3 regions of the Cellulomonas algicola genome follow, and region 3 is predicted to be linked to each of the others. Evidence: riboswitches for the same ligand, from Rfam matches in the RefSeq annotation. Region 3 holds a riboswitch; each other region holds the start of a gene.
What was found. A riboswitch is a leader RNA that binds a small molecule or an ion and turns the genes downstream of it on or off. The one in region 3 is predicted to bind thiamine pyrophosphate.
Positions count from the first base shown of each region.

Region 1: it holds a riboswitch for thiamine pyrophosphate, as region 3 does, so the genes downstream of both, KOV94_RS10740 (YkoF family thiamine/hydroxymethylpyrimidine-binding protein) here and thiM (hydroxyethylthiazole kinase) in region 3, are expected to answer to the same signal.
Region 2: it holds a riboswitch for thiamine pyrophosphate, as region 3 does, so the genes downstream of both, KOV94_RS06125 (thiamine ABC transporter substrate-binding protein) here and thiM (hydroxyethylthiazole kinase) in region 3, are expected to answer to the same signal.

Region 1 is NZ_JAHKSJ010000013.1:32,418-34,668, reverse strand. It holds gene KOV94_RS10745 (hypothetical protein) at 1-667, opposite strand, end outside; TPP riboswitch at 855-974, shown strand; gene KOV94_RS10740 (YkoF family thiamine/hydroxymethylpyrimidine-binding protein) at 1,110-1,778, shown strand; gene KOV94_RS10735 (ECF transporter S component) at 1,775-2,251, shown strand, end outside.
Region 2 is NZ_JAHKSJ010000006.1:427,899-430,149, reverse strand. It holds gene KOV94_RS06135 (nucleotidyltransferase family protein) at 1-70, opposite strand, end outside; gene KOV94_RS06130 (DUF4235 domain-containing protein) at 176-448, opposite strand; TPP riboswitch at 544-673, shown strand; gene KOV94_RS06125 (thiamine ABC transporter substrate-binding protein) at 764-1,849, shown strand; gene KOV94_RS06120 (ABC transporter permease) at 1,854-2,251, shown strand, end outside.
Region 3 is NZ_JAHKSJ010000041.1:19,067-21,317, reverse strand. It holds gene KOV94_RS20255 (ExeM/NucH family extracellular endonuclease) at 1-632, shown strand, start outside; gene KOV94_RS20250 (hypothetical protein) at 748-975, shown strand; TPP riboswitch at 1,085-1,198, shown strand; gene thiM (hydroxyethylthiazole kinase) at 1,192-2,055, shown strand; gene thiE (thiamine phosphate synthase) at 2,052-2,251, shown strand, end outside.

The sequences.
Region 1 (2,251 bases), on a different contig from region 3:
TGAGCAGGACCGTCGACTCGACGGGAGCCGGCGGCGCGGTCCGCGGCAACGCCCCCGCGCCCGTCCCGCTCGGCGACGCGCTCGCGCGCGTGCCGCGCGACGCCGACGGGCTCGCGGCGGTCGGCGTCGCGTCGGCGGAGGGCGAGGTCGCGGGCGCGGGTGACGCGCCGTCCGCCCGGACGACCGTCACGCCGTCAGGGACCGGTGCGGTCGCCCCGACCGCCACGGCCCAGCGCGTGCCGAGACGCTCGAGCTCGGCCGCGAGGACGTCGGGCGGCACGCCCGGACCACCGAGCAGCACGGGCGCCCCGAGCCGCGCGCCCTCCCGGATCGCGGCGTCCTGCGCGGCCGGGTCGGCGGCGTCCGCGAGGACGACGACGGGTGCGCGCGCGACGAGCGTCCGGACCACCTCGAGCGCGGCCGTCTCCGCCGACGCCGCGGGCAGCACGGTCGCGGGGAGCGTCGGCTGGACCGCCTCCGCGGCGAGCGGGGACGCCGACGGCGACGGGGTCGCGCTCGCGCTCGTCGTGGGGTCCGGCCGGCCGTCGTCGGCCGTGCAGGCGCCGAGCCCGAGGCACGCGGCGGCGGCGACGAGCGCGGCGGTCCGGTGGTGGACGGGCCGGCGGGTCTGCCGGCGGATCGGCTGGCGCGGCTGACGGATCGGCACGGTCCTCCCTCGACGGTCGGCGCCCCACTGTACGGGGGCGGCTCGTGCGCCCGCCCCTCGGGGGCGTGCTCGGGGAGCGGTGGTGGAGGGGCCGACGCGGCCGTCGGCGGACCGCCCGACCGCGCGGCGACCAGCGGGCGGACCGGGCTTCCGGCCGGCCCGGGGGGAGCGCTACGGTCGGCGGCGACAGAAGCCCCCGGGGAGCGCAGGAGCGCTGAGAGTGCGGCCGGACACCACGTCCCACCCGCAGACCCGTGGAACCTGACCTGGTTCGCACCAGCGTAGGGAGCAGGGCACTCGTCGCCGACGGCCGCGTCGGCGACCGGCGTCCGTCGGGCTCGACGCGACGCCTCGTCGCGCCACCCGGACGGTCGTCGGTCGTGCGCCGTCGCGCGGCCTCGTGCTGCTCGCCGGGGGTCCGCCACCGCACCGGAGGACCACCATGAGCACCCCCGTCACCGCACCCGACCGACGCGCGGCCGCGACCGCCGCCGAGCTCGGCGTCGGCGCCCGCTTCTCCCTGCACCCCGCGTCCGACGACGCCGTGCGCGTGATCCTCGACGCGCTCGCGCACGCCGACCGCGACCGCGTCACCGTGACCACCGACGACGTGTCGACGCTCGTGCGCGGCACCGAGCACGACGTCGTCCGCTACGTCCACGACGTGCTCGCCGCCGCGGGCCGGGACGGCACGCACGTCGCCGCGCACGTCCAGCTGTCCCGCGGCTGCCCGGGCGAGGTCGCGTGCGCGCTGCCCGACGACGTCGTGCTGTCGGCCGTCGCACCGCCCGACCTGCCGCCCACGGGCCTGCGAGCCGCGGCGCACTGGGCGCTCTACCCGCTCGACGACGGCACGCCCGGGCACCCCGGCGACCACATGCGGGCGATCGAGCAGGCGATCGCGGTCGCACGTGCCCGTGCCGCCGTGTCCGCGTCGCACTTCGTCACCCGGCTCGACGGGGACCTCGCCGACGTCCTCGGGGCCGTCGCCGACGCGTGGCTCGCCGCCGCCCGGCACGTGCGGCACGTCGTCGCGCACGTCACGATCACGCTGCACTCGCCGTCGTGGGCGGGCGAGGCGGCGGGCGACGCGGCCGGGGTCGACCGATGAGCGCCGCCCGCGCACGCGTCACGCTCGCCGAGCTCGTCCTGCTCGCGGTCCTCGCCGTCGTCTTCGGGTTCCTCTACTGGGCGCTCGTGCAGGCGTGGGGCGCGCTCCAGCTCGCGATGGGGCCGTTCGGCGACCTCGCCCAGCACGTGCTCATCGGCGGCTGGATGGTCGCGGCACCGCTCGCGGTCTACGTCGTGCGCAAGCCCGGGGTCGGGATCGTCGTCGAGCTCGTCGCGGCGTTCGTCGAGGTCGCGTTCCTCGCGTCGCCCGTCGGACCGACGCTGCTCGTCGTCGGGCTCGTGCAGGGCGCGGGTGCCGAGGCGGCCTTCGCGCTCACCCGGTACCGCCGCTACGGGTGGGGCGTCTTCGCGCTGTCCGGGGTCCTCGCGGGGCTCGCAAGCACCGCGCTCGGCGTCGTGCGGTTCGGGTGGCTCGGGCAGGACTGGTTCGCGTGGCGGCTCGGGCTGCAGGTC
Region 2 (2,251 bases), on a different contig from region 3:
GGAAGTCGATGTCGGACGCCGGGCCGTCCTCGCCGCGCGACCGATCCGACGACGGCGATGTGCGTCGCACCTGCGCGCCGGGCAGCGGCGCGGATCTCGGATCGGTGCGCGTGCACCTTCGCGAGGCGCCCCTCGCAGGTGTCGTCCGACACGTCGACGCCGGATGCGATCCGGCTCAGTCGACCAGCTCGCGGCCCGTCTCCGTGCGGGCGGTGAACGCGGCGGTGCCGCGGGTCGCGAGCGCGCGGGCGACGCCGACGAGCGCTCCCGTGATCGCGGCGGCGGCGATGACCTCGCCGAGCCGGTAGTCGCCCTCGTCCTCGGGCTTCGGCGGCTTGTGACCGCGCGTCGCCTTCCACCCCTGGGCCACCACCTGCTGCGCGAGCCACGCGGCGACCAGCGCGCCGCCGATCCCCACGAGCTTCGCGACGGTCGACTGCTTGTCCATGCGGGGAGACCTCCGGGCGTTCATCAGGGACAGGACCGGCGTCCACGCTAGTCGCGGACGGGTCGGACCGCTGGTCGGACGGGCGTAGGATCGCAGGCGAACGACAGGGGAGCGTCACGTCGCCGGCAGCCCCGCCGACGGCCAGGACGCTGAGAGTGCGGACCACCGCAGACCCTCGAACCTGATCCGGTTCACACCGGCGTAGGGAGTCGGGCTTCTCAGTCTCCGCAGTCGTCGTCGGCGCGCCCCTGCGAGGGTGCCGCCGTGCGACGGGTGCGGGGACCCCCTCCTGCTGACGAAGGAGGAGCACCACCGATGGCGAGCACGCCCCGCCGCACGTCCGTCCCCGTCCTGGCGCTGGCCGCCGGGACCGTCCTCGCGCTCGCGGGCTGCTCCGCGATCGGCGGTGGCGACCCGTCGCCCGCTGCGTCCGGCGGGGGCGGCGGCACCGTCACGCTGGTCACGCACGACTCGTTCGGCCTGTCCGACGGTCTGCTGGAGTCCTTCGAGGAGGAGAGCGGCCTGACGGTCGAGGTCGTGCAGCCCGGCGACGCGGGCGCCCTGGTGAACCAGCTCGTCCTCACGAAGGACGCGCCGCTCGGCGACCTGGTGTTCGGCGTGGACAACACGTTCGCGTCGCGCGCGATCGACGAGGGCGTCGTCGAGCCGTACACGTCGTCCGCGCCCGCGGCGGAGGACGCCGCGCAGTACGCCGTCGACGGGTCCGACGCGCTGACCGCGGTCGACTTCGGCGACGTGTGCCTCAACGTCGACCACGCGTGGTTCACCGAGCACGGCGTGGCGGAGCCCGCGTCGCTCGACGACCTGACGAAGCCCGAGTACCGGGACCTGCTGGTCGTCCCGAGCGCGGTCACGTCGTCGCCGGGGCTCGCGTTCCTGCTCGCGACCGTCGGCGCGAAGGGCGAGGACGGCTGGCAGGACTACTGGACGGCGCTCGTCGCGAACGGCCTGAAGGTGTCCGAGGGCTGGTCGGACGCGTACTACACGGACTTCAGCGGCGGTGGCGGCGACGGGCCGCGCCCGGTCGTGCTGTCGTACGCGTCGTCGCCGCCGTTCACCGTGCCGGACGAGGCCGACGAGCCGACGACGGGCGCGCTGCTCGGCACGTGCTTCCGGCAGGTCGAGTACGCGGGCGTGCTCGCGAACGCCGAGAACCCCGAGGGTGCGCAGCAGCTCCTCGACTTCCTGCTGTCCGACGAGGTGCAGGCCGACATCCCGGGCTCGATGTACATGTACCCGGTGAGCACGGCGGTCGACCTGCCCGAGGAGTGGGCGCGCTGGGCGCCGCTCGCGGACGCGCCCTTCGAGGTCGCACCGGCCGACGTCGACGCGCACCGCGAGGAGTGGCTCGCGGCGTGGTCGGAGATCGTCGCGGGCTGACCCGATGACGACGACGCTCGCCCGGCCCGACGCCCCCGTGGCGCCGGGCGGGCGCGCGCGCCCGTCGGCGGGGACGGTCGCGTTCTGGACCGCCGCCGTCGTGGTCCCGGTCGCGTTCCTCGGGGTGTTCTTCGCGTGGCCCGTCGTCGTGATGGTCGCGCGCGGGTTCGTCGTCGACGGCGCGCTCGACCTGTCGGGCTTCGCCGACGTGTTCTCGCGACCGCGCACGTGGCGGATCGTCGGGCTGACGCTGGCCCAGGCGTCGGTCGCGACCGTCGTGTCGGTGCTGCTCGGCGTGCCCGGCGCGTTCGTGCTGTACCGGCGGACGTTCCGCGGGCGCGCGGCCGTGCGCGCGCTGGTCACGGTGCCGTTCGTGCTGCCGACGGTCGTCGTCGGCGTGGC
Region 3 (2,251 bases):
GCACCACGGTGACGCTGCCGCTCACGGTCGAGGAGGGCCGGGCGTCGTCCACGACGACCCTCACCGCGAAGCCGACGAGCCAGGTGGTCGGCAAGTCGAAGGTCAAGCTCACCGCGACCGTCACGTCCGACACGTCGGTGGCGGGTGCGACGGTCGAGCTCGTCGCCGGCGGCACCGTCCTCGGCTCCGCGACGCTGTCGAAGAAGGGCTCGGCGACGTTCACGCTGCCCGCGAGCACGCCCGCCGGGACCTACGAGGTCGTCGCCCGGTTCGTCGGCACGGCCGACGTCGCGCCGTCGCAGTCCGCGCCGGTGACCGTCACAGTCACGCAGGTGAAGACGCACACGGGCCTCGTCGCGACCCGCACGACGCAGAAGCACGGCTCGCTCCTGCCGACGCTGCTCGTCGCGGGCGTCGTCCAGGAGAACCTGCGGATCCCGTCCGGGAAGGTCGAGATCCGTGAGGGCGCGACCGTGGTGAGCCGGCACGACGTCGTCCTCGGCGTCGCGATCGGCCGCGTGCCGCACGACGCGAGCGTCGGCACGCACACGTACACCGCGACCTTCGTGCCGAGCGACCCGGACGTCGCGCCCAGCACGAGCGACCCGGTGACGGTGCGCGTCACGCGCTGACGCACGGCGCGGAGGCCCGGCCACCCGTCCCACGAGGGCGCGGCGGTCGGGCCTCCGTCGCATTCCGGCCTTTCGTCCTATGTGCCGGAAGCGTCCGACGGAGCACGCTGGACCCATGGCCGACCCGTCGCGCACCGACCGACGCCCCCTGCCGCTCGCCACGCACGGACCGCAGCCGTGGGAGCCGCCCGAGCTGCGGCACACGCCCGGCGGCGTCTGGGCTCCCGACCCTCTCGCGGTGCCCGCGGTCGCAGGCTGGGTCGACCCCGACGACCGCGTCGTCTGGTTCGAGCACCGCAACCCCGTGTCGGGCAGCGGCACCACCTGGGGCGCCGTCCGGTAGCCCGTCGCACGACCCGTCCGCAGGACCGGTCCGCACGACCTCCGACGACCCGTCGGTCCACCTGGTGAGCGGTGGGCCGACGGGTCGTCGGCGTCGTGGCTAGCCTGAGCGCACTGACACGGGGTGCCCCGCGCCGCCCGACCCGGGCGGACGAGGGGCTGAGATCACACCCGCCGAACCTGATCTAGTTCGTACTAGCGAAGGGATGTCGTCGCGATGACGTCTGCCTACCCGTCCACCGAACCGCACGGCGACGCGCTCGCGCTCGCCCACGCCGCCGGCGAGGCGCTCGCCGCGGTCCACGCGGCCACGCCACTCGTCCAGTGCCTGACGAACGAGGTCACGACGAACCTCGTCGCGAGCACGCTCCTCGCGGTCGGGGCGTCGCCCGCGATGGCGGCCGTGCCGGGCGAGGCCGAGGAGCTCGCGGGCGTCGCGGGCGCCGTCCTCGTCAACCTCGGCACGCTCGACCCGGACCTGCGCGCGTGCGTCGAGCCGACCGTGGCCACGGCCGTCGGGGCGCGCACGCCGTGGGTGCTCGACCCGGTCGCCGTGGGCGTGCTGTCGGTGCGCACGCGGCTCGCGGCGCGTCTCGTGGCCGAGCGCCCCGCCGTCGTCCGCGGCAACGCGAGCGAGGTGCGTGCGCTCGCGGGCCGGCTCTCCGCGGGCCGTGGTGTCGACGCGCGCGACGGGGTCGACGCCGCACGGGAGGCCGCGGCCGGTCTCGCGGCACGGCACGGGACGGTGGTCGCCGTGTCCGGCCCGGTCGACCTCGTCACGGACGGCGAGCACGAGGTGCGGCTCGCCGTCGGCCACCCGCTGCTGACCCGGATCACCGGCGCCGGGTGCGCGCTCGGCGGCCTGACGGCCGCGCTCGCGGCGGTCACCGAGCCGCTCGTCGCCGCGGTCGGGGCGACGACGCTGCTGGGTCTCGCCGCCGAGCGGGCCGCGGTCGCCGCCGCGGGTCCCGCGTCGTTCCAGGTGGCGCTCGTCGACCACCTCGCCTCGGTCGCACCCGACGACCTCGCGGCCCGCGTCGTGTCGGCCGCGACGGTCGAGCGTGCGGCGGTGCCCGCGTGAGCCGCGTCCTGCCCGACGGTCCGTACCTGGTGGTCGACGCCGACACCTGCGCCGCCGCGTCACGCCGGCCGGCCGACATCGCACGGGTCGCGGTCGGCGCGGGCGTCCGCGTGCTGCAGGTGCGGGCCAAGCGGGCGCCGGTCCGCGACCTCGTCGCACTGACGGTCGACGTCGCGCGCGCGGTCGACGGCACGGG